3 regions of the Ponticoccus litoralis genome follow, and region 1 is predicted to be linked to each of the others. Evidence: riboswitches for the same ligand, from Rfam matches in the RefSeq annotation. Region 1 holds a riboswitch; each other region holds the start of a gene.
What was found. Region 1 has a riboswitch for cobalamin ahead of nrdH (glutaredoxin-like protein NrdH). Riboswitches for the same ligand answer to the same signal wherever they lie in the genome.
Positions count from the first base shown of each region.

Region 2: another riboswitch for cobalamin. It lies ahead of ABFB10_RS22455 (hypothetical protein); the one in region 1 lies ahead of nrdH (glutaredoxin-like protein NrdH).
Region 3: another riboswitch for cobalamin. It lies ahead of ABFB10_RS06915 (DUF1636 family protein); the one in region 1 lies ahead of nrdH (glutaredoxin-like protein NrdH).

Region 1 covers NZ_JBDNCH010000004.1:136,047-146,217, forward strand. Annotated here, with positions in the region: gene nrdF (class 1b ribonucleoside-diphosphate reductase subunit beta) at 138-1,115, opposite strand; gene nrdE (class 1b ribonucleoside-diphosphate reductase subunit alpha) at 1,127-3,259, opposite strand; gene nrdI (class Ib ribonucleoside-diphosphate reductase assembly flavoprotein NrdI) at 3,241-3,657, opposite strand; gene nrdH (glutaredoxin-like protein NrdH) at 3,674-3,895, opposite strand; cobalamin riboswitch at 3,990-4,183, opposite strand; cobalamin riboswitch at 4,571-4,762, shown strand; gene ABFB10_RS21310 (hypothetical protein) at 4,746-4,871, shown strand; gene ABFB10_RS21315 (ABC transporter substrate-binding protein) at 4,967-5,920, shown strand; gene ABFB10_RS21320 (FecCD family ABC transporter permease) at 5,929-7,059, shown strand; gene ABFB10_RS21325 (ABC transporter ATP-binding protein) at 7,056-7,829, shown strand; gene ABFB10_RS21330 (hypothetical protein) at 7,826-8,812, shown strand; gene ABFB10_RS21335 (LLM class flavin-dependent oxidoreductase) at 8,764-9,822, opposite strand.
Region 2 covers NZ_JBDNCH010000004.1:375,196-385,366, forward strand. Annotated here, with positions in the region: gene ABFB10_RS22430 (ABC transporter substrate-binding protein) at 1-1,236, shown strand, start outside; gene ABFB10_RS22435 (branched-chain amino acid ABC transporter permease) at 1,308-2,183, shown strand; gene ABFB10_RS22440 (branched-chain amino acid ABC transporter ATP-binding protein/permease) at 2,188-4,698, shown strand; gene ABFB10_RS22445 (3-hydroxyacyl-CoA dehydrogenase NAD-binding domain-containing protein) at 4,796-5,647, shown strand; gene kce (3,5-dioxohexanoate:acetyl-CoA acetone transferase) at 5,662-6,591, shown strand; cobalamin riboswitch at 7,087-7,292, shown strand; gene ABFB10_RS22455 (hypothetical protein) at 7,418-7,729, shown strand; partial or broken gene ABFB10_RS22460 (hydantoinase/oxoprolinase family protein) at 8,483-9,841, shown strand; gene ABFB10_RS22465 (hypothetical protein) at 10,119-10,171, shown strand, end outside.
Region 3 covers NZ_JBDNCH010000002.1:1,188,258-1,198,428, reverse strand. Annotated here, with positions in the region: gene ABFB10_RS06925 (FAD-dependent oxidoreductase) at 1-384, shown strand, start outside; gene cobO (cob(I)yrinic acid a,c-diamide adenosyltransferase) at 769-1,392, opposite strand; cobalamin riboswitch at 1,426-1,630, shown strand; gene ABFB10_RS06915 (DUF1636 family protein) at 1,711-2,106, shown strand; gene cobW (cobalamin biosynthesis protein CobW) at 2,103-3,155, shown strand; partial or broken gene cobN (cobaltochelatase subunit CobN) at 3,188-6,534, shown strand; gene cobG (precorrin-3B synthase) at 6,593-7,738, shown strand; gene ABFB10_RS06895 (precorrin-8X methylmutase) at 7,739-8,368, shown strand; gene ABFB10_RS06890 (precorrin-2 C(20)-methyltransferase) at 8,365-9,090, shown strand; gene cobJ (precorrin-3B C(17)-methyltransferase) at 9,251-10,000, shown strand; gene ABFB10_RS06880 (cobalt-precorrin-6A reductase) at 9,973-10,171, opposite strand, start outside.

The DNA.
Region 1 (10,171 bases):
CTGTCGGGCGCGGCCCCGCGGGCACACAGGCCCCGAGCCGCCGCCGGATCACGCCCTACCCGCCGATCTGCGCTTTCGTCCAACGCCCCCCTGTGCCGGTCCGCCCCGGGCCGGAGCGGGCCGACAAGCGACGGGCGTCAGAAATCCCAGTCGGCGTCTTCGGTCGCGACGGTCTTGCCGATGACGTAGCTCGACCCAGACCCCGAGAAGAAGTCGTGGTTCTCGTCCGAACCCGGCGACAGGGCCGCCATGATCGCGGGGTTCACCCGGCAGGTCTCGTCCGGAAACAGCGCCTCGAAGCCGAGGTTCTGCAGCGCCTTGTTGGCGTTGTAATGCAGGAAGGCCTTGACGTCCTCGGTCAGGCCCAGCGGATCGTAGAGCTGCTGGGTATAGCGCGCCTCGATGTCGTAGAGGTCGAAGAGCAGCGCAAAGGCAAAGTCCTTCAACTCGGCCCGTTCGGCCTCGGGCAGGCGCTCCAGCGCGCGCTGGAACTTGTAGCCGATGTAATAGCCATGGATCGCCTCGTCCCGGATGATCAGCCGGATCAGGTCGGCGGTATTGGTCAGGCGCGCACGGCTGGACCAGTGCATGGGCAGGTAGAAGCCCGAGTAGAAGAGGAAGCTTTCGAGGAACACGCTGGCGATCTTCTTCTTCAGCGGGTTCGCGGTGGCGTCGTATTCGTCGAGGATCAGGCGGGACTTGGCCTGAAGGTGTTCGTTCTCCGCCGACCAGCGGAAGGCCTCGTCCACCTGAACGGTCTGGCACAGGGTCGAGAAGACCGACGAATAGGACCGCGCGTGCACCGCCTCCATGAAGGCGATATTGGTCAGCACCGCCTCTTCGTGCGGCGTCTGGGCGTCGGGCATCAGGGCCGGGGCGCCTACCGTGTTCTGGATCGTGTCCAGCAGCGTCAGCCCGGTGAAGACCCGGATCGTCAGGGTCTGTTCGTCCTCGGTCAGCTGCGACCAGCTTTGGATGTCGTTCGACAGCGGCACCTTTTCCGGCAGCCAGAAATTGGCGGTCAGGCGGTTCCAGATTTCCAGGTCCTTGTCGTCCTGAAGGCGGTTCCAGTTGATCGCGCGGGGGACGGGGCGGGTGTGGGTCATGTCTTTCATCGTCTCGTTCCTCAAAGCGTGCAGGACACGCAGCCCTCGACTTCGGTGCCTTCCAGCGCGGCCTGGCGCAGGCGGATGTAGTAGATTGTCTTGATGCCCTTCTTCCAGGCGTAGATCTGCGCGCGGTTGATATCGCGGGTGCTGGCCTCGGCGGGGAAGAACAGGGTCAGCGACAGGCCCTGGTCGACGTGTTCCGTCGCCGCGGCATAGGTGTCGATGATCGCCTCGGGGCCGATGTCGTAGGCGTCGCGGTAATACTCGAGGTTCTCGGCGTTCATGTAGGGCGCCGGATAGTAGACGCGGTCGATCTTGCCCTCCTTGCGGATCTCGATCTTCGCGGTGATCGGATGGATCGAGGAGGTCGCATAGTTGATGTAGCTGATCGAGCCGGTGGGCGGCACCGCCTGCAGGTTGCGATTGTACAGCCCGTGCGTCATCACGTCCTTCTTGAGCGCGACCCAGTCCTTCTTGCCCGGCAGCTCGATGCCGAACCGCTTGAACAGCGCCTTCACGGATGGCTGCTCGGGGCGCCAGCTGCGGTCGGTATACTTGTCGAAATAACTGCCGTCGGCATAGGCCGAGGTCTCGAACCCCTTGAAGCTGCGGCCCTTTTTCTGCGCCAGCCGGCAAGAGGCGGTCAACGCGTGGAACAGGATGGCGGCGAAATAGGCGCTGGTGAATTCCACGCCTTCGGGGCTGCCGTACTGGATATGCTCGCGCGCAAGGAAGCCGTGCAGGTTCATCTGCCCAAGCCCGATGGCGTGGCTTTCGTCGTTGCCCTTGCGGATCGAGGGCACCGAGTCGATGGCCGACATCTCGGACACCGCGTTCAGCGCCCGGATCGCGGTGCCGACAGAGGCGCCCAGATCGCCGCCATCCATGGCCCGCGCGATGTTCATGGACCCGAGGTTGCAGGAGATGTCGGTGCCCATGTGCGCATAGCTGAGGTCGTCGTTGAACTCCGACGGCTCGTTCACCTGAAGGATCTCGGAGCAGAGGTTCGACATGGTGATCCGGCCCGCGATCGGGTTCGCGCGGTTCACCGTGTCCTCGAACATGATGTAGGGATAGCCGCTTTCGAACTGGATTTCGGCCAGCGTCTGGAAGAAGGCGCGCGCGTTGATCTTCTTCTTGCGGATCTTCGGGTTGTCGACCATCTCGGCGTATTTTTCGGTCACCGAGATTTCCGAGAAGGCACAGCCGTAGACCCGTTCGACGTCGTGCGGCGAAAAGAGATACATGTCCTCGTTGCGCTTCGCCAGCTCGAAGGTCACGTCGGGGATCACCACGCCAAGCGACAGCGTCTTGATGCGGATCTTCTCGTCGGCGTTCTCGCGCTTGGTGTCGAGGAAGCGCAGGATGTCCGGGTGATGCGCGTGCAGATAGACCGCGCCCGCACCCTGCCGGGCGCCCAGCTGGTTGGCGTAGCTGAAGCTGTCCTCCAGCAGTTTCATCACCGGGATGACGCCCGAGGACTGGTTCTCGATCCCCTTGATGGGCGCGCCGTACTCGCGGATGTTGGTCAGCATCAGGGCCACGCCACCGCCGCGCTTGGACAGTTGCAGGGCCGAGTTGATGCCGCGCCCGATGCTTTCCATGTTGTCTTCCAGCCGCAGCAGGAAGCAGGACACGAATTCGCCCCGCGCGGTCTTGCCGGCGTTCAGGAAGGTCGGCGTCGCGGGCTGGAACCGGCCCGAGAGGATTTCCTCCATCAGCTGCATGGCCAGCGTCTCATCGCCCTGCGCCAGCGCCAGCGCGTTCATCACGACGCGGTCTTCGTAGCGTTCGAGGAACCGCTGCCCGTCGCGGGTCTTCAGCGTGTAGGAGGTGTAATACTTGAACGCGCCAAGGAAGGTCGGAAAGCGGAACTTCTTGGCAAAGGCGGCCTCCCAGATCCTGCGCAGGAAGTCCCGGGGATACTGTTCCAGAACCTGCGCCTCATAGTAACCCTCGTCGACGAGGTAGCCCAGCTTCTCTTCCAGCGAATGGAAGAAGACCGTGTTCTGGTTCACATGTTGCAGGAAGTACTGCCGCGCCGCCATGCGGTCGGCTTCGAACTGGATGTTGCCCTCTGCGTCGTAGAGGTTCAGCATCGCGTTCAGCGCGTGGTAATCAAGGCCTTGGGTCAGGCTGGCGTCAAGCATCGGGTTCCCCAGAAGGTTTGCAGCCCGTCACGAACACGGGCGATGTCGGCGTCGGTCCCCGCGAGTTCGAACCGGTAGAGCACGGGCACGTTGCATTTTCGGGCGATGACCTGTCCGGCCATCGCGAATGTCTCTCCGAAGTTCCGGTTGCCGCTGGCGATCACGCCGCGCAGCAGGGTCCGGTTCGCTTCGATGTTCAGAAACCGGATCACCGGCTTGGCCACCGCGCCGCGCCCCGCCCCGTCCGCGTAGGTCGGACAGATCAGCACGAAGGGCGCGGTCATCAGCGGCGGCGCGGCATCGCCGCGCAGGGGCAGCCGGGTGGCGGGAAGGCCGAGCCGCTCCACGAACCGGGCCGTGTTGCCCGAGCCGCTGGAAAAATAGGCGAGGCCCCCCATGACCGACCGCCCGGCGTCAGGACAGGCGGCTGATCATGTCGGGACGGAACCCGGCCCAGTGCTCGTCGCCCGCGACGACAACCGGCGCCTGCCGGTATCCAAGCCCGGTGACCAGTTCCATGGCCGCGGCGTCCTCGGTCAGGTCGACGAGGCGGAAATCGATGCCGCGCGCGGTCAGGGCGCGGGTGGTTGCGGTGCATTGCACGCAGGCGGGCTTGGAATAGACGGTGATACTCATGCGGTTGTCCCTTTGCCGGTTTGCTGCCTGTGGGCGAAGCGGACACGGGGACAGGGCCAAACGACCTATCCGCGCGCCCGGGCCCTCCGCCGCGGTCGTCGTTCATGCTCTGGCAGGTCTCCTGACTTGCGGCTCAAACGTTTCCTGTCCGCCTTCCCGGTGCCGTCCGACACCAGTGGAATGGACAGAAACTCGCCGTTTACAGTTGCGGGGGCAGTGCCGGACCCTCACCGGCTTCCCTCTTAGCCGACGAGTCACCCCGCCGGAACCAAAGCAACTGCATATTGCGATCCGGGGCAGGGGGGTGTCAATATATTGAAGGTCGTTTTCCGGGGATAAGTCGACGTCCGGTATCGGCAGGGGCTTTTCGGGTCCGTTATCCTGCCTGTCGCCCGGGCGGGAAGCGGCGGGCCGACCACCGGAGGATGCCCCGTCGCGAAGGCCGGGCTGTGGCGCGCCGGGCCCGGCTTTCCGCGCCCGCTGGTCCTGCGGCGAACAGCGCGCATCCACAAGGCCCCCGCCGCCGCGCGCCGGGCATCGGCCAGCATGCTCCGCGGACGGGCTGTCGGGGGTCCATCAGTTCCAGCGCCACCGAATATCCCGATGCGCCAATGCGTTACCCCCTCACGGCCGGGGACCCGCTGCCTTTGCTGTTGCCGCGGAGCGCGATCTCTGTATCTTCCGGCCTGCCACGGTTCCGCAACGGCGGATGAAAAGGGAACGCAGGACGGGGAGACCCGGGCTGCGGCTGCCCTCGCAACTGTAGGCGGCGAGTTCGCGATCGTGCCACTGGCCCCCGGGCCGGGAAGGGATCATCGAACGTCCGAGCCGCGAGCCGAGGAGACCTGCCATGGCAGACGCAACCGCCGACGAGGGGCTCGGCAGGGTGGCAGCCATGGCCATGGGGCCGGACGCCGAAGGGCGCCGGGTCCGGCGCCGTGATGCACCCCAAGAGCACCTCGGGAAACAAAACTGATCGAGGTGATCGCATGTTGTTCAAATCCACCCTCTTCGCCGCGGCTGTCGCGCTGGCGACCTCGGTGCCCCTTTGGGCCGAAACCATCACCGACGATGTCGGTACGCTCGGTCGAGGTCGATCTTCCGATCCAGCGCGCGGTGATCTTCAACCGCTACTCGGTGGAATTCGCCCGCGCCATCGGCGCCATCGACCAGGTTGTCGGCACCGGCGCCAGCACCTATCGCGACCCGGATTACTGGCCCGAGTTCACCGAGGCCGACGTGGTCGGGCAGGGGCAGAACGAACCGAACTACGAGGCGATCATCGCCAAGAACCCCGACCTGGTGATCCTGCCGCGCAATGGCGTCTACGAAGAGGCGGCGCGCCAGCTGGAACCCTTCGGCATCCCGGTCATGGTCATCACCGCCTGGGACACGCTGAAGCATGTCGAGAACGTCGAGCTGATGGGCAAGCTTTTCGGCCGGGAAGAGCAGGCGGCGGATCTGGTGGATTACTACGTCGGCTACCAGACCCTGCTGGCCGAGCGTCTGGACGGTGTCCCGCCGGTGCCTGTCTACCTCGAGGAAAAGCGCCCGCTCGTGACCGTGACGCCGGGGTCCGGCTGGCATGACATGATCGCCGCCGGCGGGGGCGAGAATGTCTTTGGCGATATCGTCATCGAGGATCAGGCGGCCTCGCGCGGGAACGTCAACGCCTTCACCATCGACCCCGAGGAAATCGTCCAGCGCCAGCCGCAGCTGATCGTCAAGCTGGAGCCGGGTTCCTACACCACGATCCCCGAGGCGCAATACGCGACGACATGGGCCGACCTGACCGGCCGCGAGGAAATCCTGTCCTCTCCGGCGGGGCAAAGCGGCAATGTCCACGTCATCAACTACTACCTCGCGGGCGGGTCGTCCAAGATCACCGGCGCCCTGCAGATCGCCAAATGGGCGCACCCCGAGCTGTTCGCCGATATCGACCCCGAAGAGGCGATGCGCCGGTGGATCGAGGACTTCCAGGGCCTGCCCTACCAGCCCGGCATGACCTATCGGGCCGGGTTCTGAGTGGGTCCATGCGGACCTTGTCGACAGGCGGGGCGGTGCAGGCCGCCCCCAGCGCCACTCCGACCGTCGCCACCGCCGCCTCTGTCGGCGATCTCTATCGCGCGTCCGGCAGGCGGCGCGCCACGGTCGTGGCGCTGTCCTTCGTCCTGCTGATCGTGGCCGCGGCGGCGGTGGCGGTGCGCGGCATCAACGAAACCGGCATCGGCACGCTGGCGCTGGTGGTGCTGGAGCGGCTGAGCTTCGGTCACCTCGATCTGGTAGAGGATGAACAGGCCGCCCGCGTCCTTTTGTTCCTGCGCCTGCCGCGCGTGGTCATGGCCATGGTCGCCGGGGCGGCGCTGTCGGTGTCGGGCGTGCTGATGCAGGCCATCACCCGCAACCCGCTGGTCAGCCCCTATACCATCGGCGTGTCCTCGGCGGCGGGCTTCGGTGCCTCTGTCGCGATCATGTTCGGCGTCGGCGTGCAGGCGGCGGGGGTCTACTTCGTGCCGCTCTCGGCCTTTGCCTGCGCGCTGCTCTGCGCGGTCTGCGTCTTCTCGCTGGCCTGGTGGCGGGGCATGGGGGCGCAGGCGATGATCCTGACCGGGATCGCGCTGATGTATCTGTTCAGCGCCATGACGGCGGCGGTGCAGTTCGTCGCGACCGAAGAACAGTTGGCCCGCGTGGTGCACTGGACCTTCGGCAGCCTGAACGGCGTGCAATGGGACGCGGTGGGGCTGTGTGCGGTGCTGCTGGCGGTGATCCTGCCGGTGATGCAGCGCAAGGCCTGGCAGCTGAACGCGCTGACCGTGGCGGGCGACGACGTGGCGCAGTCGCTGGGCATGAACGTGCCCCGGCTTCGGGTCACGGCGATCCTGCTGTCGGTCGTGGCGGCGGCGGGTGTCATCAGCTTTGTCGGGGTGATCGGCTTTGTCGGGCTGATCGGCCCGCATCTGGCGCGCATGATCATCGGCGGCGACCACCGCCTGCTGATCCCCTTCGCGGCGATCTGCGGCGCGGCGCTGCTGCTGGTGGCCGACACCGTGGGGCGGCTGGCCTTCAGCCCGACCGTCCTGCCGGTGGGGATCGTCGTGGCCTTCGTGGGTGTGCCGATGTTCCTGCACCTCGTCATTTCCCGCAAACGGGAGACCTTCGCATGACCACGCTTCAGGCCGGGGGCCTGTGCCAAAGGATCGGCGGGCGCACCGTCCTCGACGAGGTCAGCCTCTCTGTCGGGCCGGGGGAGATCCTTGGCCTGATCGGTCCGAACGGCGCGGGCAAATCGACGCTGGTGCGCGCCCTGCTGGGCCAGTCCCGCCCGGATCGCGGCGCGGTCCTGTTGGGCGGCCAGCCCGTGCGCAGCCTGTCGGCGCGCGCCTGTGCCCGGCAGATCGCCTATGTGCCGCAGCGACCGCCGGACGGCTTTCCGGTGACGGTCTTCGATACCTGCCTGCTGGGGCGCACGCCCTACATGGGCACGCGGCCCCGGGCCGGGGATATCGCGGTGGTGGAAAGCGTTCTCGACCGGCTTGACCTTGCCGGGCTGGCCTTCCGCACCATGGATGCGCTCAGCGGCGGCGAGCGTCAGCGGGTCATGCTGGCCCGCGCGCTGGCGCAGCAGACGCCGCTGATCGTTCTGGACGAGCCGACCAGCGCGCTGGACATCGGCAACCAGCTTGCGACGCTGCGCCTGCTGGCGGACGAGGTCCGCGTGCGCGGGGTCGGGGTCATCGTCGCGATCCACGACCTGTCTCTGGCGGCGCGTTTCTCGACCCGGATCGCGCTGCTGCACGAAGGCCGGCTGGTGGCCGAGGGGCCGTGGAAAACCGCCCTCACCCCGCAGACCATCCGCCAGACCTACGGGGTGGAGGCCGAGATCGGCCAGCTGCGCGATGCGCCGGTGATCGCGCCCTTCGAGGTGCGGGCATGAGGGACGAAGGCCCCGGATTCCAGGTCACGCCGGTGCGGGCAATGGCAGAGGCCTTGCCCGCACCGCACTGGCCCAACCGTCCCACCACCTTAGCAGAGACCATGCGGGTGGTCGGGCAGCTGGGAGAGCGGTTTGTCGTCAGCGGGGCAGAGCACCGCGACGGCTGGCTTGCGGCAACGGCCCTGTCTGACGCGGAGATTGCAGGCGAGGTGGCGGCCCGGGGCCGGGCTGCCGGGGTCGAGGATGCGAAGGCCGGCGCCGTCCTGTTCCTGCAGACCTACGCCTACCGGGTGGCCGCGCCGCTGCTGGCGGCATGGGTTCTGTTCGGGCGTCTGCCCGATATCTCTGCCGGGAACGTGCTGCTGCGTTTCGGCGCGGACGGGCGCCCCTCGGCGCTGGCCCTGCGCGAACCGCGCATGACCGGGCTGCCGCACGACAGGCTGCCCGATGCCGAAGGCGCGGCCTCGGGCGATCTGACAGGCGCCGCGATCCGGCTGCTGCTGGCGGAGCACCTGCTGCCCCTGCATGACCGCGTCAGGGCGCAGTACCGCCTTGGCGGCTTGCTGGCCAAGGGCGCGGTGACCTCGCAGATCGGGCTGATCCTGACATGGATCGACGCGCACAGCACGGTGCCGCTGGGCCAGAACCGCCGGGATCGGCACTGGACCTCTTCGAACGGGCGGGCGACAGCCTTGCCGGTCAGGGCAGGGCGGGCGAGATGCTGCACCTGTCCTCGGGCGGGGCCGAGGGCATCGCCTTCCGGCGCGGGACCTGTTGCACTGGCCTACAAGGCCCCGCACAAGGGTTATTGCGGCGGCTGCCCGCTGAAGAAACCCGCCGAGATCCGCGCCTCGCAGGAAAAGAAATTCGCCGAGCGTCCGACAGGTGATCTGCTGGCCGACTGGCAGCTTCCCCGGTCCGCTAGCCCGGCGGGTCAGTTCCCGGCCCCGGCGAGCAGGTCCGGCACGGGCGGCACGCGGTAGCCTTCGAAGGCGGGCATGACCTCGGTGGCAAACAGCGTCATGGCGGCCTCTGCACGGGGCATCGGGATCAGCCCGTTGGCGTCGAAGAAGCAGCGCAGGTTGCGGCAGCCGGTGCGGGCGATCAGCGCCTCGATCTGCTGGCGGCAGGCCTCGGGCGTCCCGGCAATGGCAAAGCCCTCCAGCATCGCGGCCCGGTCGCGGGGTGGGGCAGGGGGCTGGCCCCGCTCGGCGGCCCGCGCGGCGCGCCGGGCATTCAGCACCTCGGTCAGCCGGTCCAGCGCGGCCATGGCCGCCGCTTCGCTGGGTGCGGGCAGGACGTAGCGCGACAGCGAAGAGGCCGCCATCGGCCCGGGCCCTGCGCCAAGGCGCCTGAGCGCGTCCCGGAAAACGGGAATCTGGCGGGACTCGTTCGGCTCGAGGCTCAGAAGCAGCGGAAAGCCATGCCGCGCGGCCACCGCCACCGTCTCTTCCGAGACACCGGCGACGAAGACAGGCGGATGCGGGCGCTGCACGGGCGGCGGCCCGACCTCGGTTTCCGCAAAGGGCCGGGCGGGACCGTCAGAGGCGACGCGGGGCTCCGTCCAGGCCCGCAGCATCACCGTCAGCGCCTCGACGAACCGGTCCCGGGCCGTGCCGGGATCGATCCCGAGCCTGTTGAAGGTCGCCGGTTCCGTGCCGCGACCGATGCCGACATCGACCCGCCCGCCGCTCTGGAAATCCAGCTGCGCGATCTGTTCCGCCAGCATCAGCGGGTGGTGCAGCGGCAGCACGAGGATCGAGGTCCCGAAGCGCAGCCGCTGGGTCCGGCCAAGGATCTCTGCCCCAAGCAGCGGCAGGTGCGGATAGGGCAGGCCGGTCCGCCGGAAATGGAACTCGTTGAACCAGATCCCGCCATAGCCCTGCGCATCGGCCCGTTCCACCAGCCGCATCAGCGCCGCGTGATCCCCCAGCGTCCCGTCCCGGGCAAAGCCCGCCAGATCGAAACGCAGCCTTTGCGCGTCTTGCATCATGGTGCCCGGCCCGATGGGGATCTCGGCTGCTCTGGTGGTGCAAAGCCCATGCGTAACGCTCCCTAGCCGGTCCCGGTCCGGCCTTCTGACCTTCGCCGTTGTGGCGGGTCTTTTGCCGCGCGGCCCTGCTGCGCCCGGCCTCTGTTTCTGCCCCCGGGCCAGCGATGCTGACGGGAGCTGTGGCTTCAAGGTTGCACAGGCACCCCGGCAGCGCCCCCGCCGTGGCCCGGTCCTTTCGGCCCGGGCGGACCCGAAGGCCCCCGAGGGGTAGCCGCAGACCGGAGGTCCTGCAAGCCGCAAGCGGTCGCAGGCCAGAAGGCCGGACCGGGGCCGGTTCCGTCAGGCGGTC
Region 2 (10,171 bases), 240 kb from region 1:
ACCATGACGAACCGCAGGGGATTCCTGCGGGCGGGGGCGGCTGGCCTTGCGCTGGGTGTCGCGGCCCCGGCCTACCTGCGCGCGCAGGGCGCGCCGCTGAAGATCGGCCACCTGACGCCGACCACCGGCTTCCTCGGGCCGCTTGGCGAATATGCCCAGATGGGCATCAAGCTGGCGGTCGACCACATCAACGCCAATGGCGGCGCCGGAGGCCGTCAGGTCGAGCTGATCATGGAGGACAGCGTCAACCCGCAGACCGCCTCGACCAAGGCCGAGCGCATGTTCGAGCGCGATCAGGTCGACATGATCATCGGCGAGATTTCCTCGGCCTCGTGCCTGACCATCAGCCAGGTCGCGGCGCGCTACGGCAAGGTCTTCGTCAACACCGGCGGCAACTCTGACAGCCTGCGCGGGCAGGACTGCAACCGCTACATGTTCCACGTCGAGACGCAGAACTCGATGTATGTCAACGCCGAGGGCCAGTACTTCAAGACGCAGGACATGGTCGAGGGCAAGAACTGGTACATGATGACGGCGGATTATGCCTTCGGGCATGACCTGCTGGCGGCGGCCAAGGCCTTCCTCGATACCAACGGCGGCCAGATCGCGGGCGAAGACCTTGTGCCCACCGATGCCACCGACTTCTCGTCCTACATGCTGAAGATCCGCCAGGCCCAGCCGGACGTGGTGGCGCTGAACCTCGCAGGCACACAGATCACCAACTTCTTCAAGCAATACGGCGAGTTCGGGCTGGACTTCACCCTTGGCGGCTTCGGCTTCGACACCGTGTCGGCCTGGGCTGCGGGCGCGCAGAACTTCCGCGGGACGTGGCCGAACGTCTGGAACCACCTGGTGCAGAACGACGCCAGCCAGGCCTTCGTGCAGGCCTTCACCGAGGCCTACGGCAAGCCGCCGGAGAACCAGGCCTGGGGCGACTACAACGCCGGTCTCATCATGGCCAGGGCCGTGGCAGAGGCGGGCGACGCGGGCGGCGATGCCCTTGTCGACTACCTCGAAAGCGAAGAGGCCCAGTTCGACCTGATGAAGAACCGCAAGGGCTATTTCCGCCCCTCGGATCACCAGCTGATCCAGGAGATCTACGCGATCACCGCCCTTCCGGCGGACGAGGTGCAGAACGAATACGACATCTTCACCACATCCGACCCGCTGCCGGGATCCGACGAGCCGCTTGAGACGCTGGCGCAAAGCGTCACCGGCGGGACCTGTTCCCTCTGAACCATCCGGGCGGGGCGTTCGCGCGCCCTGCCCGCCTATCCAAGAAACGAAATGGGGGGAGACGCACCGCCATGCTGGGGCTATTCATCGCGCAGGTTCTGAACGGGTTGCTGGACGGCACCTATTACCTGCTCATCGCGCTGGGACTGTCGCTGATCTTCTCGCTGGGCGGGATCATCAACCTTGCGCACGGGGCCTTCTTCGCCATCGGCGCCTATCTGGCGATCGTCATCACGCCCTACGTGGGCTTCTTCGGCGCGCTGGTGCTGGTGCCGCTGATCGTGGCGGGGCTGGGGATGCTGACCGAGCGGACGCTGTTTACCCGCTTCTACCGCATCGACCCGCTCTATTCGCTGCTGCTGACCTTCGGCCTTGCCATGGTGATCGAGCAGGGGCTGCGCTGGATCTTCGGCGCCTCTCCGCAGAACTACAACATGCCCGACATCCTGCGCGGTCAGGTCTTCATGGGCGACTTCATCTATTCGCGCTATCGCCTCTTCCTCATCGCCGTGGCGGTGACGGCGGTCGCCGCGCTCTGGGTGCTGCTGAACAAGACCTCTTTCGGGCGGATCGTGCGCGCGGGCGTGCAGAACCCCGAGATCGTGGGTTCCCCGGGCATCTCGCTGCGCCCCTACCTTTCGGCCATCGCGGGCATCGCCATCGGCCTTGCGGGGCTGGCGGGCGTGCTTCTGTCGCCCATTCACACCGTACACCCGGCCATGGGGGCCGAGATCATCGTGCTGGCCTTTGTCGTGGTGGTGATCGGCGGGCTGGGGTCCTTCTGGGGCGTCATCCTTGCCGCCGTGCTGGTCGGCCTGACCAAGGGCCTCTTCGTGGCGGTGGGCTGGTCGACATGGTCGACCGCCGCCATCTTCCTGCTGATGTTCGTGGTCCTGCTGGTGCGCCCGCGCGGGCTGCTGGGCGAACGCATCCTCCGGTTCGAGTGACGTCATGATCCGCATCCATCCGCTTCTGATCGCCGCAGCGGCGCTTGTCGCGCTGCCCTTCGTCATCATCGCCGCGGGCCTGACCTATACCTCGGCCACCGAGGTCGTGGTCTACGGCACGGCCTGCATGGGCCTGAACATCCTTGCGGGCCGCACAGGGCTGGTCAGCTTCGGCCACGGCGCGTGGTTCGGGCTGGGCGCCTACCTCGCGGGGCTGACCTCGCTGGCCATGGGCGGCGCCTTCTTTGTCCCACTGCTGGTGGCCGTGATCGCCACCGCCGTGATCGCCACCGGCTTCGGCGCGCTGATCCTGCGCCGCCGGGGGGTCTATTTCTCGCTGATGACGCTGGCGCTTTCGGCGCTCGGCTTTTCCATCGCCTTCCGCTGGACCGAGGTCACCGGCGGCGAGAACGGCCTTGGCGGGATCGAGCGCCCGGCCTTCGCGGGCCTCGATTTCAGCATGTCGCAGCCCTACTACTGGCTGGTGGCCCTGATCGCCTTCGCTGTCATGGTCCTGCTCTGGCGCTTCAACAACTCGCCCCTTGGCACCGTCCTTCTGGCCATCCGCGAGAACGAGCAGCGCGCGCGCTTCCTTGGCTACAAGGTCGACCGTTACAAGCTTGCGGCCTTCGTCCTGTCCGCCACGATCACGGCGCTGGCGGGGGTGCTGCTGCTTTACAAGAACCGCATGACCTCGGCAGAGCCGATGTCGGTGATCTTCTCGGGCGAGCTGCTGGCCATGGTCGTCATCGGCGGGATGCGCAGCTACCTTGGCCCGGCGCTCGGCGCGCTGTTCTACATCCTCTTCCGCGAGTATCTGTCGATCTACACCGACAACTGGCTGTTGTGGTTCGGCCTTGTCTTCATGGGCTTCGTGCTGTTCGCGCGCGAGGGGCTGATCGGCATTCCCGGCCAGATCCGCCGCTATCTGAACCCACCGGCAGAGACCGGCGCCGCCATGGCGGGCCGCAAGGCCGGGGTGCATCCCCTGCCCGACTTCCTGAAACCCGCGCAGCACAGCGACGGCCCCCTGCTCGAGGCCAAGGGCATCTCCAAGGCCTTCGGCGGGCTGAAAGCGGTGAACGCGGTGGACATTTCGGTCCGCGACCGGTCCCTGCACGCTCTGATCGGCCCGAACGGCGCAGGCAAAACGACTGCCTTCAACCTGATGTCCGGTCTCTACAAACCCGATGCGGGCAGCGTGACCCTGATGGGCCAGCCGCTGTCGGGCCGCACGCCAGAGGAGATCTCGGCGGCGGGCATCGGGCGCAGCTTCCAGATCACCAACCTGTTCCCCTCGTTGACCGTACAGGAGAACATCCGGCTCGCGGTGCAGGCGGGCGATGCGCAGCGCATGAACCCGCTGATCCGCGCCCGCACCCTTTCGGAGGTCAACGCCCATACCGCGCAGATCATGGAATACGCGGGCCTCTCGGGGATGGAGGACGCCGAGGCTGCCTCGCTCTCTTACGGCGGTCAGCGGCTCTTGGACCTCGGCCTTGCGCTGGGGAACCACCCGCGCATCCTGCTGGCGGACGAGCCGCTTGCGGGCCTTTCGGTGGCAGAGCGCGAGCGCATCGGCCACCTGCTCAAGGCGCTCTCGGCGGATATCCCGGTGCTGCTGGTGGAACACGACATCGACCGCGTCTTTGAACTGGCCGACCACGTCACCGTGATGAACGAGGGCGAGGTGCTGCTGGACGGCACCGTGGCCGACGCGCGCGGCGACAAGCGCGTGCAAGAGGTCTACATCGGCTCGGGCACCTCTGCGGTGGCGGGAAAGGAGCGCACCAGCGCCGTACAGGACAAGGTGCTGCTGTCGCTGGACAAGGTCAACGTCAGCTATGGCAAGAGCCACATCATCCACGACGTCAGCTTCGACCTGCGGCAGGGCGAGATCCTCGCGCTTCTGGGCCGCAACGGCGCAGGCAAATCGACGTTGCTCAAGGCGCTGATCGGCATCGCCCCGGTCAGCAGCGGCGCGATCACGCTGGACGGCACGCCCATTCACGGCCTCAGCTCGGCGGCCATGGCCCGGGCGGGCATCTCTTACGTGCCGCAGGGGCGCGGCCTTTTCGCGGGCATGTCGGTGCGCGACAACCTCGAACTGGGCCGCATCCGCCGCCAGACAGGCGCGGGCATCCACTGGGACGAAGAGCGCATCCTGTCCTACTTCCCCCGCCTGAAGGAACGCATCGACACGCCCGCCGACTACCTTTCGGGCGGCGAGCAGCAGATGGCCGCCGTGGCCCGCGCGCTGTCCGGCGACACCCGCGTGCTGCTGCTGGACGAACCCTTCGAGGGGCTGTCCCCCGCCATCGTCGAGCAGCTGTTCGAGACCTTCGACCGCTTGCGCGAAGAGGTGTCCATCATCATCGTGGACCACAACCTCGACCTCGCGCTGACGCTGTCGGACCGCACCGTCGCGCTGGAACGCGGCAGCATCATCCATGACGGGCCATCCGCCGCGCTGGCCCATGACATCGACCTGCGCCGCCAGGTCCTGTGGCTGTAACGAAAGGGCCCTGACATGACCGAGACAGTCGCCATCATCGGCGCGGGCCTGATCGAGCCGCGCATGGAGCGCGCTTTTCGCCCGCGCCGGGCATTCCGTGCAGGTCTGGGACGCCGATGCCGCCGTTCTGGACCGCTTCGCCGCGGACATGGCCGTGCTCTGCGACACCCTGCTGGCCGAGGGCCTCTTGCAGGACCGCGACGGGACGCTGGCCCGCATCCGCACCTGTCCCACGCTGGAAGAGGCGGTCGCGGGCGTCAGCTTCGTGCAGGAGAACGGGCCCGAGAAGATCGAGGTCAAGACCGACCTCTTCGCCCGGCTCGATGCGGCCACCCCGCCCGGGGCCATCATCGCCTCCTCGACCTCCGCCATCGTCGCCTCGCGCTTCACCGAGGGGCTTGAACACCGGCACCGCTGCCTTGTCGGGCACCCGGTCAACCCGCCGCATCTTGTCCCGGTGGTCGAGCTTTGCCCCGCGCCATGGACCGCGACAGAGACCATGGACCGCGCCGAAGCGCTCTACCGCGATATCGGGCAGGTGCCGGTGCGCATGACCCGCGAGCGCGACGGCTTTGTCCTGAACCGCCTGCAGGGCGCCCTTCTGGGCGAGGCGCTGCGGCTTCTGGGCGAGGGCGTCGTCAGCGTCGAGGGGCTGGACGCCACCATCAAGGACGGGCTGGGCCTGCGGTGGGCGCTGATGGGGCCGATCGAGACCATCGACCTGAACGCCCCCGGCGGCATCATCGACTACGCCACCCGCTACGGCGGCTTCTACGCGCGTCTGGCAGAGGAACCGGCGGGACCGGAGGTCTTTTCCGTCGAGAACGCCGAGAAGATCGCCGCGACTTGGACGCAGGACCGCAGCCCCGAGACCATCCGCGCCCGGCAGGACAGGCGCGACGCGCGGCTGGCCGCCCTGCGTCGCCACCTTGCATCCGAACAATCCTGAAGGAGCCCCAGACCATGGCGAAACCCCGCAAGGTCATCATCACCTGCGCCGTGACCGGCGCGATCCACACGCCCTCGATGTCGGAATACCTGCCCGTCACGGCTTCGGAAATCGCCGAAGCCGCCATCGGCGCGGCAGAGGCGGGCGCGGCCATCGTGCACCTGCACGCCCGCAACCCCGAGGACGGCAGCCCCGACCAGTCGCCCGAGGCCTTCGCGCCCTTCCTCGGCGTGATCAAGCAGGCCTCGGACTGCGTGGTGAACATCACCACCGGCGGCGCGCCCACCATGAGCATCGAGGAACGCGTCCGCCCGGCGGAAACGCACCGCCCCGAGGTCGCCTCGCTCAACATGGGGTCGATGAACTTCGGCCTCTTCCCGATGCTCAAGCGCTTTCCGAACCCCAAACACCAGTGGGAACGCGACTACCTCGGCAACAAGAACATCATCTTCAACAACAGCTTCGGCCAAATCGAGTACATCCTGACGACGCTCGGGCCGCTCGGCACCCGGTTCGAGTTCGAATGCTACGACACGGCGCATCTCTATAACCTCAAGCACTTCCTCGACGCCGGACTGGTCAAGGCGCCGCTCTTCATCCAGACGGTCTTTGGCCTGATGGGCGGCATTGGCGCGCATCCCGACGACGTCATGCACATGAAGCGCACGGCGGACCGGCTGTTCGGCGACCAGTACCAGTGGTCGGTTCTGGGCGCGGGCAAGAACCAGCTGCCCATCGCGGCGATGGCGGCGGCCATGGGCGGCAATATCCGCGTCGGGCTGGAGGATTCGCTCTGGGCCGGACCGGGGCAACTGGCGCGCAGCAACGCCGAGCAGGTGACGAAGGCCCGCCAGATCATCGAGGGGCTGGGGCTGGAACTAGCAACCCCGGACGAGGCGCGCGAGATCCTGCACCTGAAGGGGGCGGATCAGGTCGGCTTCTGACCGGCCCTGACGGACGGGGGCGCGGCGCACTCGATCCGGTTCACCGGAGGCCGGGGCGCTGCTTTCGCCCGTCGACCTTACCCCCGGATACGGGCTGTTGATCGCCGGGTTGCGCGGCACCGTCGGCGTCGCGTCCGGGCAGGCACGGCAAGCGACGGTCGCGGTGCCGGATCCATCCGGTGACCGTCCTCTGTCGCCGGACCCCGAAGCGCCCGGGCATCGCCAACGCGCTTCTACGGTCCGGCCCCCCGCGCCGGAAGACGAACCTGCGGGCACGGGCATCGCGAACGAAGGCGGCACAGGCGCCCGCCTTCCAGTTCGCATCAGGGGGCAGGTCGCCGACCCAAGGCATGTCCGGCAGCGGAGCCTCCGGCGCATCCCCCGGGCGGGCAAGGCGCGGTCTGGCCTGGGGGCTGACAGGGGAAACACCCCGCTGGACGGCAAGCGCCGTATTGGCCGCCATTGGCAATTCCACTCGACTTTTGCCCGGAATTCTGCAATTCAGAAGGCGATGGTGACCGGCCTGAAAGGGCCGGTTTAAAAGGGAATGCGGTGAGGGCCTTGACCCAACTCCGCAACTGCCCCCGCAACTGTGAGCGGCGAGCGACCCCGAAGAACACCACTGAACCGAAGCGGTTCGGGAAGGTTCGGGAAAGCGGCGACCCGCAAGTCAGGAGACCTGCCATCTCCGGTGCGTGCTGTTGCGCACCGCAGTCACCTTAACCCGGGCGGGGCGCTCTGGGACTGGAGAGACGACATATGGACCTGACGGCCCTGTGGACATCGCCGCCTCCGTTCATGCCCCCTCCCCTGCGCGGAGGGCGCAATGACACTGGAACGCACGATCCTTCAACTCGACACCGGAGCGATGCCAGCCGACGAGGCGCGGCAAATGGGGCAGCTTGGCTATATGCAATGGATCGCGGGCTTGCCGGGCAATGCGGATTATCTGCAGGCCGCGCGGGACGCCTTTGACAAGGCCGCTCCGTTCATGGCCCACTCGCCGACCGTGGCGGAATTCTGCAGGCTTCTGACACGCTCGCTGGAAGCGCCGCTGACGCCATTGCCCCTTGCGATGCCAAAGCGGCAGAGGCGCGGCGGCGCGCAGGCCCGACGGTCCTACCGCCTGCCGCATTGAACCCTCACGCAGGGGCCGCCGCCGCAGGAAAGCCCTAGCCCTGAAGGCCTCCTCTGCCTGAGCGAACAGGGGGCGCCTTGCGGAAGCATTTGCCAAGGACGACCGACCGGCCCTCGCTTGTCAAGCGCGCGCCGTGACCCGCGACCCGTGAACCGGCGGCACCCCGCTTGGCGCCCCGGGCGGTCGGTTCACGCCGGTGGACCATGTCCGGGCCGCTGAAGGCCCATCCCGGCACGGGCGGACAAGCAGGCCGCGCCGCACGGTCCCGGCCCCGCGCAACAGCCGCGCATCTGCTCGCCGCCGACCTTGACATCGAGGTCCCGGCCAACCTCGGCGGGCCCGGCCCTGTCGGCCACCAGAGCAGCAATCCCGGCGCCCGGGCCAATCCGGGGACCAGCCACTTTGCACCCCGGCGGGCCGAAAGGTCAAAGACCGATATCCCGCGCCCCGACCAGAGCCCGCACGACCCGGGGGATCCGCGCCGACATCCGCAACACCCGCCGTGCTTGGGAAAGGCCGCGAAACCGGCCCGACGGTCGCTCTGCACCCATGCCTCAATGCCCCGACACGGGACTATCGAAATAATCGATAGCGGTAAAAAAACGTTTCGTTTCCCTCACTAGACGGCCCGTGACACTTAACCGTCAAGGCAAACGGAGTGCAGTTCCCATGACCCACGCAAAGACCAAGACACGTCTGGCAGCTGATATCGGCGGCACCTTCACCGATGTGGTGCTGGAAACGCCCAAGGGCATGTTCACGGCCAAGGTGCCGACCGATCTGGAGCAGCCCGAACGTGGCATCATGGCGGGTGTGACCATCGTCCGCGAGCAGTCGGGGCTGGCCCCCAGCGATATCGATATCTTCGTCCATGGCACCACCCGGCCACAAATGCGCTGATCGAGCGCAAGGGCGCCGAGGACCGCGCTGATCACGACCGAGGGCTTCCGCGACAGCCTCGAAATCGCATATGAATCCCGCTACGATCAGTTCGATCTGCAGCTGGAAAAGCCGGCGCCGCTGATGCCGCGCGATCTGCGCTTCACGGTGACCGAGCGGATGGATGTGCGCGGCAATGTCCTGCTGCCGCTCGACCGCGCCCGCGTCACCGAACTGGCCGCCGAACTGAACCGCCTGGGCATCGAGGCGGTCGCCGTGGGCCTGCTGCATTCCTATGCCAATCCGGCCCACGAGCAGGCCGTGCGCGCTCTGCTGATCGACGCCGGCTGCACGGCAGAGATCACGCTGTCGTCGGACGTCTGCCCCGAGGTGCGCGAATACGAGCGCTTCATGACCACGGTCTGCAATTCCTACGTGCAGCCGATCATGGCCCGCTACCTGCGGGCGCTGGAAAAGACGCTGGCCGACAACGGCTTTGTCTGCCCGCTGTTCCTGATGACCTCGGGCGGGGGCATGACCACGCTGGAGGCTGCCATCCGCTATCCGATCCGCCTTGTCGAATCCGGCCCCAGCGGCGGCGCGGTGCTTGCCAGCCGCATTGCCGCCAGCCTGGAAGAAGACCGGGTTGTGTCCTTCGACATGGGAGGCACCACCGCGAAGATCTGCCTGATCGACGACTACCTTCCCCAGACCGCACGCAACTTCGAGATCGCGCGCGCGGCCCGGTTCCAGAAGGGCAGCGGCATGCCGGTGCGGATCCCGGTGGTCGAGATGATCGAGATTGGGGCCGGTGGCGGGTCCATCGCCGATGTTGACACCATGCGCCGTCTGGCGATCGGGCCGGAGAGCGCCGGCTCGGTGCCCGGGGCTGCCTGCTATGGCAAGGGCGGCGTCAAGCCGACCGTGACGGATGCCAATGTGGTGCTGGGCCGGATCGACCCTGAAACCTTCGCCGAAGGGCGGATGCATCTGGATGTCGACGCCGCCGGGACCGCCATCAAGGGCGATGTCGGCGACCCGCTGGATGTCAGCACCTCCGAAGCGGCGCTCGGCATAACCGAGATGGTCGAAGAGAACATGGCGAATGCCGCGCGCATCCATTCGGTCGAACATGGTGCGGACCTGTCGCGCTACACCATGATCGCCTTTGGCGGCGGCGGCCCCCTGCATGCGGTCCGCATGGCCGAAAAGCTGGGCGTGGGGCGCGTCATCGTGCCGGCCAACTGCAGCGTCGGCTCTGCCGTCGGCTTCCTGCGCGCCCCCATCGCCTACGAGGTGGTGCGCAGCCGCTACATGACGCTGGACCAGTTCGACCTGAACGGCGCGAACGCGGTTCTGGACGAGATTTCCTCCGAGGCCCGCGGCATCGTCCGCAGCGGCGAGCCCGAAGCCGACCTGGTCGAGACCCGCACCGCCTATATGCGCTACGTCGGTCAGGGCCACGAAATCCAGGTGCCGGTGCCGGCGGGCACGCTGACCGAAAAGGACGTTGCGCAGATCAGGGCCGATTACGAGGCCGGCTATACGCGACTGTTCAGCCGT
Region 3 (10,171 bases), on a different contig from region 1:
AACCTCGTGCCCTACATGCGCGCGTTGCAGGACAAGGACGTGACCTTCACCGTGACCCGCCGCCTCAAGGACGTGACCCGCGACGGCAACCGGCTGAAGGCCGTGATCGGCACCGATTACAGCGCCCTGAAGACCGAAAAGACCTACGATCAGGTGGTGGTGAACTACGGCACCCTGCCGATGGACGAGCTGTATTTCGAGCTGAAGCCGCTGTCCTCGAACGGCGGCGCGGTGGATTACGACGCGCTGATCGACGGCCAGCCGCAGGAGCTGACGCGCAACCCGGACGGGGGTTTCGCGCTCTACCGCATCGGTGACGCGGTGAGCGCCCGCAACACCCACGCGGCGATCTACGATGCGCTGAGGCTGATGAAGGACATCTGACCGCCGCGCATCCCGGGCCCTTCACCGCATCCCGGCATGGGGCCGGGGGCGCGGCGGGCGGCGGGACTGCCTCCAGCGTCCAGCCGCCGCCGGACGGGGCGACGCAAGCGCAGCGCCGCCGGACGGGAAGACGCGCAGGGGAGGCAACGCAGGGGCAGGGCCGTCGGGAGAGATGACGGGCGGACGGGGCTGTCGGCAGAGACAACGCTCCGGCATGGCCATCGGATCGTTTGGGCAGCGCCGCCGGGAGAGCCGACCCGGGAGCAAGGTCGCCGGATCGCGCGGCACGGTCGCTGCGCGCCTTGGTGCGAAACGATCCAAGGGGGCGACGACCCGCTTGGCCTTGCCCGGCCCGCGAAACGCCGCACTAGGAACGGTGGGAGCCTAGAACTCCACCCCCTTCTGCGCCTTGATCCCGTCGCGGAAGGGGTGCTTGACCAGCGTCATCTCGGTCACCAGGTCGGCGGCTTCGATCAGCTCGGGCTTGGCGTTGCGGCCGGTCAGGCAGACATGGGTCATCTCGGGCTTCTGGTGCAGCAGGAAATCGACCACCTCGTCGATGTCGAGGTAATCGTAGCGCAGCGCGATGTTGATCTCGTCCAGCAGCACGAAGCGGATCTCGGGGTCGAGGATCTGTTCCTTCGCGATCTTCCACCCGGCCTGAGCGGCGGCGATGTCGCGGGCCTTGTCCTGGGTTTCCCAAGTAAAGCCCTCGCCCGAGACGAAGAACCGACATTCCTCGGCAAAGCGTTCGCGGATCATCTCGGCCTCGCCGGTGATCCAGTTGCCCTTGATGAACTGCACCACCGCGCAGGGCATGCCATGGGCGATGCAGCGCATCACCATGCCGAATCCCGAGGAGGACTTGCCCTTGCCCGGCCCGGTGTGGACCATGATCAGCCCCTTCTCGCCGGTCTTGCCTGCCATCATCCGATCGCGCGCCGCCTTGATCTTCTTCATCTTCTCGGCGTGGCGGGCCTGCTCTTCGGGGGTGACCGTGTCGGACATGGCGCTTCTCCTTGACAACTCGGGGCGAATGGGCGCATCTCGCACCCTGCTGGTGCCTGTGTAAACAGGTGAAAAGGGAATGTGCAGCCCCGTGCGGGGTCAGGCGCAGCCGCCCCCGCGACCGTGAACCGGAAAGGGCCCCATCGCCACTGGCATCGCGCCGGGAAGGTCGGGGACCGCTGGGCCGCAAGGCCCGAGATCCGCAAGCCGGGAGACCTGCCAGCGAGAAGAGCTTTTGAGACCGGACGGGGTGTGCCGGTGTCGGGATTGGTCCCTGTCGAAGGGCCGCGCCCGTCATCCCCCCGGACAGGAGAGACGATGACCGCGCCCACTGCCCCGACCGAACTGCTTGTCTGCGTGAAATGCCGCAAGGGCATGGACGTCCCCGCCGACGACCGCCGCCCCGGACAGCGTCTGTACGACGAGATCACCGCGCGGGACGCGCCCGAAGGCGTGCGCGTCACCGCCGTCGAGTGCCTGCAGAACTGCGATCTCGGCTGCACCGTCGCGCTGCGGGGCGGCGACCGCTGGACCTATGTGTTCGGCAATGTCGACGAGGCGTCGCATTCCGACATGCTGCTGGAAGGCGCGTCGCTTTATCACCAGACGGCGGACGGGCTGATCCCGTGGCGCCAGCGTCCCGAGCACTTCAAGCGCAACTGCATCGCGCGCATCCCACCCCTGACCCCGCAAACGCAGGAGCCTGCCGAATGACCGATCTTTCGAAACTGCCCGTCACCGTGATCACGGGCTTCCTCGGCTCCGGCAAGACGACGCTGGTCCGCCACCTGATGCAGAACCCGGGCGGCAAGCGCCTCGCGGTCGTCGTCAACGAATTCGGCGATGTCGGCGTGGATGGCGAGATCCTGAAGGGCTGCGCCATCCCCGACTGCCCCGCCGAGAACATCATGGAACTGGCCAACGGCTGCATCTGCTGCACCGTGGCCGACGATTTCATCCCCACCATCGAGGCGCTGATGGCGCTGGAGCCGCGCCCCGATCACATCCTGATCGAGACCTCGGGCCTCGCCCTGCCCAAGCCGCTGCTGAAGGCCTTCGACTGGCCCGATATCCGCTCGAAGATCACCGTCGACGGCGTGATCGCGCTGGCCGATGCCGAGGCCGTGGCCTCGGGCCGCTTCGCCCCCGACGTGGCGCGGGTGGACGCGCAGCGGCTGGCCGACGACAGCCTCGATCACGAAACACCGCTGTCGGAGGTCTTCGAGGACCAGATCAGCTGCGCCGACATCATCCTGCTGACCAAGCCCGACCTTGCCGGTCCCGAGGGTGTGGCCGGGGCCAAGGCGATCATCGCCGCCGAGGCGCCGCGCGTGCTGCCGGTGGTCGAGGTTGCCGAGGGTGTGGTCGACCCGCGCGTCATCCTCGGGCTGGAGGCCGCCGCCGAGGACGACATGGACGCGCGCCCCTCGCATCATGACGGCCACGACGACCACGAGCATGACGATTTCGAGTCGATCGTGGTGGAGCTGCCGGAACTCGACAGCCCCGAGCAGCTGGTCACCGCCATCGAGCGGCTGGCGAACGAGCTGAACATCCTGCGGGTCAAGGGCTATGCCAGCGTCAAGGGCAAGCCGATGCGCCTTCTGGTACAGGCGGTGGGCGCGCGGGTGCGCCACCAGTACGACCGCCCGTGGAAGCCCGGTGAGGCGCGGGTCTCGAAGGTGGTGGTCATCGCCGAACATGACGACGTGAAGCCCGAGGCGATCCGCGCGATCCTTGGCGCGGCGCCGGTCGCCGCCTGATGTAGGGCGGGCCTTGGGCCCGCCGCACGCCCATGCATGTCATCTTTCGCGAAAGCCACGGGCTGGACGAGGCCGACACCCCTCGGGACCTTGCGCAGGACCCGGGCGATCTGGTGGTGCTGTCCTTCTCGGACTCGGACCTTGGGGCCTTTGCGGCGGGCTGGCATCGCGGCGGCGGCGCGAAGCGGATGCCCGCGCTGCGGCTGGCGAACCTTGCGGCGCTGAAGCACCCGCTGTCGGTCGACACCTATGTCGAGCAGACCTTGGCGGGGGCGAAGGGTGTGCTGATCCGGCTGATCGGCGGCGTGCCCTACTGGGCCTATGGGTTGCAACAGGTCGAGGCGCTGTGCCGCGAGAAGGGCATCGCGCTGGCGGTGCTGCCCGCCGACGGGCGGGTGGATGCGCGGCTGGACGCGGTCTCGACCCTGCCGGTCTCCACGCTGCGCCGGTTGCAGCATCTCTGCGACAGCGGCGGCGCGGTGGCGGCGCAGGCGGCGCTGGCGCAGATGGCGCTGGCCTCGGGGCTTTATGCCGGACCGGTGCGAGGCGCCAAGGGCCTGCCGCAGGTCGGCGCATGGACGCCCGAGGAGGGCGTCTGCTGTCCGGCGGTGGCCTTCGGGGCGATTGCCGGAGGGGCTGTCTGCCCCCCGCTCGGACAGGCCGAGCCCCCCGACGGTATTTTGACCAAGAAGAAACCCGGGGCGGTGGTGGTCTTCTACCGGTCTTACCTCGGTGGCGGCGGACCTGGAGCCGGTCGAGGCGGTGATGGAGGGCCTGCGGGCGCGGGGCTTCGAGGTGGCGGCGCTCTTCGTGCCCTCGCTGAAGGCGCCGGAGGCCACGGGCTGGCTGCGGCGGCAGGTGGCGGCGCTGGCGCCGGAGGTGATCGTGAACCTGACCGCCTTTTCCGGGCGTTCGGGCGGCGGGGCCTCGCCGCTGGACGCTGGCGGCGTGCCGGTGTTCCAGTGCGGCGCTGGCGACCTCGGACCGCGAGGCCCGGGACGCGGCGGAGCGCGGCTTGTCCCCGGCGGATCTGGCCATGCACGTGGTGCTGCCCGAGGTGGACGGGCGGATCTTCGGCGGCGTCCTGTCCTTCAAGGAAGCGGGCGAGCGCGACCCGGACCTGCAGTTCTCGCGTGTTGTGCACAGGGTGCATGCGGGCCGTGTCGCGGCCTTCTGTGACCGGGTGGCGGGGTGGCGGCGGCTGGCCGCTGTCCCGGCCGACGCGCGGCGGGTGGCGCTGGTTCTGTCGACCTACCCGGGGCGCGACTGGCAGATGGCCCATGCGGTGGGTCTGGATGCCGTGGCCTCGGCCCGGGCAATGCTGGAGGATCTGCGGGCCGCGGGCCATGCGGTCGAAACCGGGCTGGACGAGGCAACATTGGCCGCGGCCCGGCTGGTCTGGCCCTGGGCGGATTACGCGGCGGCGCTGGACACGCTGCCCGAGACGCTGCGCGCGGATCTGCAGGCCGCATGGGGCGCGCCCGAGGCCGATACCGCCGCGACGCCCGAGGGGATCACCCTGCCGGTGCTGCGGCTGGGCACTGCGCTGGTCGCGCTGCAGCCCGAGCGCGGCGAGGCCGCGAGCCGGGACGACGATTACCACGACCTGTCGCGCGTGCCGCGCCACGGCTACGTCGCCTTCTACCTCTGGCTTCAGCGGCATGCGGATGCGCTGGTGCATATCGGCGCACATGGCACGCTGGAGTGGCTGCCGGGCAAATCCGTCGCCCTGTCCGACACCTGCTGGCCCGAGGCGCTGACCGGCGCCCTGCCGGTACTGTACCCCTTCATCGTCAACGATCCCGGCGAGGCCGCGCAGGCCAAGCGCCGCATCGGCGCGGTGACGCTGGGCCATGTGCCGCCGCCGCTGAAGACCTCGGGCACGCCGGACCGGCTGGCGCGTCTGGAAAGCCTGCTCGACGAGTTCTCCAACGCCGACGGGCTGGACCCGCGGCGGCGCGACCGGCTGCAGCAGGACATCCGAGACGAGGCGCAGGCGCTGGGGGTCGAGGGGGATCTGGGGCTCGACGCCGCCACCTCTCTGGCCGAGGCGATCACGCGGATCGACCGCTTTGTCTGCGACGTGAAGGACAGCGTCTTCGGCGACGGGCTGCATGTCTGGGGGCGGATGTCCGAGGGGCAGGGCGCCTTCGATGCCGGTGCTTCTGCCGAGGCCGAGAGGCGCGCGCTGCCGGATGCGCTGCAGGGTCGCCGGATCGAGCCGGGGCCGGCGGGGTCGCCCTATCGCGGGCGGTCCGACGTGCTGCCCACGGGCCGGAACCTCTTTGCCGTCGATCCGCGCGCCGTGCCGACGCGCAGCGCCTATGCGCAGGGTGTGCGGCTGGGCGAGGAACTGGTGCGCCGCCACCTGCAGGACGAGGGCGACTGGCCCCGGTCCCTTGTGGTCGATCTATGGGGGTCGGCGACGATGCGCACCGCCGGAGAGGACTTCGCCATGGCGCTGCACCTGATGGGCGTGCGCCCGGTCTGGGACAAGGGCGCCGAGCGGGTTTCGGGCCTTGAAGTGCTGCCCATCGCCGAGCTGGACCGGCCCCGGGTGGACGTGACGCTGCGGGTCTCGGGGCTGTTCCGCGACGTCTTTCCGGGGCTCTCCGCGCTTTTCGGGCAGGCGGTCCGGGTGCTGTCCGAGCGTGACGAGGCGGCAGACTGGAACCCCTATGTGGCGCAGCAGGGCGCGCGCGTCTTCGGCCCGGCGCCGGGGCAATATGGCGTGTCCATGGGCGCGCAGCTCGACAGCTATACCGCAGAGGCGCGGCAGGCGGCGGGCGAGGCCCGGCTTGCGGCCTCGTCCTGGGCGCTGGACGGCGCGGACCCGGTGCGCGATCCCGAAGGCCTGCGGGCGCGAGTGCGTGGGGCCGAGGCCTTTGTCCATGCGCAGGACCTGCCCGAGACCGACCTTCTGCTGTCCGAGGACTACGCCAGCCACGAGGCGGGCTTTGCCGCCGCGCAGATGGTGACCGGCGGCAGCGCGCGGCTTTGGCATCTGGACAATACCGACCCGACGCGGCCCCGCGCGCGCGCCCTGTCCGAGGAAATCGCCCGCGTCGTGCAGGCCCGGGCGGCGCATCCGGGCTGGCTGGCGGGCATGCGCCGTCACGGCTTTCGCGGCGCCGCCGAGATCGCCGCGACGCTGGAGAACATGGCCGCTTTCGCTCAGCTTGCGGGGGTGGTGCCCGCGCATCTCTTTGACCTTTATTACGAGGCGACGCTGGGCGACGACGACCTGAGCGCCTTCATGGCAGAGGCCAATCCCGAGGCGCTGCAGGCGATGAAGGATCGCTTTGCCGCCCTGCACGCGGCGGGCCTGTGGCAGACCCGGCGCAACGCCATCCGCGCGGCGCTGGAGGCGGCGGAATGAGCGCGCGTCGATATAGCCGGTCTTGTCGCGAAGCGCGCGGTACGAACCCGGTGACGCCATGAGCGCGCCCGAGATCAAGGGCTGGTGCCCCGGCGCGTGGCGGCCCATGCGCTCGGGCGACGGGCTGGTGGTGCGGGTGCGGCCCTGGCTGGGGCAGATCGACCGGGCGCAGGCGCTGGGTCTGGCGGATCTTGCAGAGCGCCACGGGTCGGGCGTGATTGACGTCACCAGCCGGGCGAACCTGCAACTGCGCGGCATCGACGAGGCGGCGCATCCGGCGGTGATCGAGGGCCTGTCGACGCTGGCTCTGCTGGACGAGACGCCCGAGGCCGAGGCGCATCGCAATATCGTGCTGGACCCCTTCCGCAGCGATCCGGCGCAGGCGGGGCTGGCCATGGCCCTGTCCGAGGCGCTGCAGGGCGCGGAGTTCGCCGCGCTGCCCGGCAAGTTCGGCTTCGTCATAGATGCCGGGGCGGGGCGGCTGGCCGATGTCAGCGGCGACATCCGGATCGAACGCGCGGCCGAGGGGCTGATCCTGCGCGCCGACGGCTGTGCGACGGGGCGCGCCGTGGCCGACATGGACGCGGCGCTTGGCACGGCGCTGGCGCTGACGCGGTGGTTTATCGCCTCGGGCGGCATCGGCGCGGACGGGCGCGGGCGCATGGCGCGGCATGTCGCGGCGCACCCCTTGCCCGCCGATCTGGCCGGAGCGGTTGCCCCGGTTCAGGCGCCTTCCGCGCCGCACCCGGGTGCGCTGCATGAGGGCCTGTGCATCGCCGCCGCCTTCGGGCAGTTCTCGACCGACAGCCTGCGTGCACTGGCCGGGGCGCTGGACGCAGGCCAGCCGATCCGCGTGACACCCTTCCGCATGCTCTTCGTCCCCGGGCTGGCGCAGGCCCCGGCGCACCCCGACCTGATCACCGACCCCGCCGATCCGCTTTTGCGGGTCACCGCCTGCCCCGGGGCGCCCTTCTGCCCGCAGGCCAGCGTCGAAACCCGCCCGCTCGCCCGGCGCCTGGCCGCCGTCACCCCGCTGCCGCTGCATGTCTCTGGCTGTGCCAAGGGCTGCGCCTTGCCCGGCCCCGCGCCGCTGACCCTGACGGGCCGCGACGGTGCATTCGATCTTGTTCGGGGCGGCGCCCCGTGGGATGACCCTGCGCACCGTGGCCTTGACACTGACACCCTCGACCTCCGGACCCTCTGAATGCCCTACGAATACGAGAAAGACGGCGCCGCGATCTACGCCGAGTCCTTTGCCACCATCCGGCGAGAGGCTGAACTCGCGCGCTTTGCCCCGGATGCCGAGCAGGTGGTGGTGCGGATGATCCACGCCGCCGGTCTGGTCGGGCTGGAACGCGATGTCGCGGTCTCTGACGGGATGGTGGGGGCCGCCCGCGCCGCGCTGGAAGCCGGGGCGCCGATCTTCTGCGACGCCTACATGGTCTCGGAAGGGGTGACGCGCAAACGTCTGCCCGCCGACAACGACGTGATCTGCACGCTGCGCGATCCTTCCGTGCCGGATCTTGCGGCCTCTCTGGGCACCACCCGCTCTGCCGCCGCGCTGGAATTGTGGCGGCCCCGGCTGGAGGGCGCGCTGGTGGCCATCGGCAATGCGCCAACCGCGCTGTTTCACCTGCTGGAGATGCTGGAAGACCCGGACTGCCCGCGCCCGGCGGCGATCATCGGCTGCCCGGTCGGCTTCGTCGGCGCGCGCGAATCCAAGGACGCCCTGTGGGAGGCGCTGCCGGTCCCCTCGCTGATCGTGCGGGGGCGGCTGGGTGGCTCTGCCATCACCGTCGCCGCGATCAACGCCATCGCGAGCCGCGCGGAATGAGCGGCGTGATCCACGGCGTCGGCCTTGGCCCCGGCGATCCCGAGCTGATGAGCGTGCGCGCCGACCGGCTGGTCCGCAACGCCCGCCACGTGGCCTTCTTCCGCAAGGCGGGACGCGCTGGCCGCGCGCGCGGCATCGTCGAGGGGATGTTGCATCCCGAGGCGGTCGAGTTCGCCATGGAATACCCGGTGACGACGGAAATCCCGCTGTCCGATCCGCGCTACAACGAAATCCTCTCGGCTTTCTACGCCGACTGCGTGGCGCATCTTCGGGCGCTGGCCGCGCAGGGCGAAGAGGTGGTGGTGCTCTGCGAGGGCGACCCGTTCTTCTACGGTTCCTTCATGCACCTCTACGAGCGGCTCAAGGATGACACCGACGTGCGTGTCGTGCCCGCGATCACCGGCATGTCGGCGGCATGGACCGCGACGGGGATGCCGGTGACATGGGGCGACGACATCCTGTCGGTGCTGATGGGCACGCTGCCCCTTGCGGAACTGACGCGCGGCGCGCTGGACTCCGACGCGCTGGTGGTCATGAAGATCGGGCGCAACCTGCCCAAGATCCGCGAGGCCCTGACGGCGGCGGGCAAGATGGACCGGGCCTGGCTGGTGGAATACGCCAGCATGGAGGGCCAGACCGTTATGCCGCTGGCGCAGGCCTCTGACCGGGTGTCGCCCTATTTCTCCATCGTGATCGTGCACGGGCAGGGGCGGCGGCCATGAGCCCTCTCCTGCATAGGCGCCAGCCAGCGGCAGCTTGCTTGCACAGGCCGCGCCGCGCGGCGGACAGCCGGGCGGCGCGGGGCCTTTCTGTCTCGGCCCGCGCGCTGGCGGTGAAGGCTGCGGAGCGTTCGTCCTGTGCCGCGACCGAAGGACTGCGGCCATGACCGGCTGGGTGGTGATCGCGGGCCTTGGTCCCGGGGCCGAGGCGCTGGTGACGCCCGAGGTTTCCGACGCGCTGGCGCAGGCCACCGATATCGTCGGCTACATCCCCTACGTCCGCCGCGTGACCCCGCGCCCCGGCCTGACCCTTCACGAAAGTGACAACCGCGTGGAACTGGACCGCGCCCGCCACGCGCTGGAGATGGCGCAGGGCGGCAAGAGCGTGGTCGTGGTCTCGTCCGGTGATCCCGGCGTCTTTGCCATGGCCGCGGCGGTCTTCGAGGCGGTCGAGGCCGAACCCGCCTTTGCCGCGCTGGATATCCGCGTGCTGCCCGGCATCACCGCGATGCTGGCGGCGGCGGCGCGGGCGGGGGCGCCGCTGGGCCACGACTTCTGCGCGATCAACCTGTCCGACAACCTCAAGCCCTGGGCGCTGATCGAGAAACGCCTGCGGCTGGCGGCTGAGGGCGATTTCGCCATGGGCTTCTACAACCCGCGCTCGGCCTCGCGGCCCGAGGGTTTCGTGCGCACGCTGGCGGTCCTGCACGAGACCTGCGAGCCGGAGAGGGTGGTGATCTTCGCCCGCGCCGTCTCTACCGCCGAGGAAGCGATCCGCGTGGTCGCCCTGAAGGACGCCACGCCGGATATGGCGGACATGCGGACTGTCGTGCTGGTGGGGTCTTCGCGCACGCGGGTGATCCCGCGTGACGGCGCGCCCTTCGTCTACACGCCGAGGTTCACCCCGGCATGAGCGATCCAGTCCAGAACCGCTGCGGTCTCGTGCAGCTCGGTCCGTGGCGGCAGGGCGGGGCGGTCGATCATCACCACCGGCAGGCCCGTGGCCCGCGCCGCGTCCAGCTTGGCCCGCGCGCCGCTGCCGCCCGCGTTCTTGGACACCACAAGGTCGATGCCGTGGCGCTGC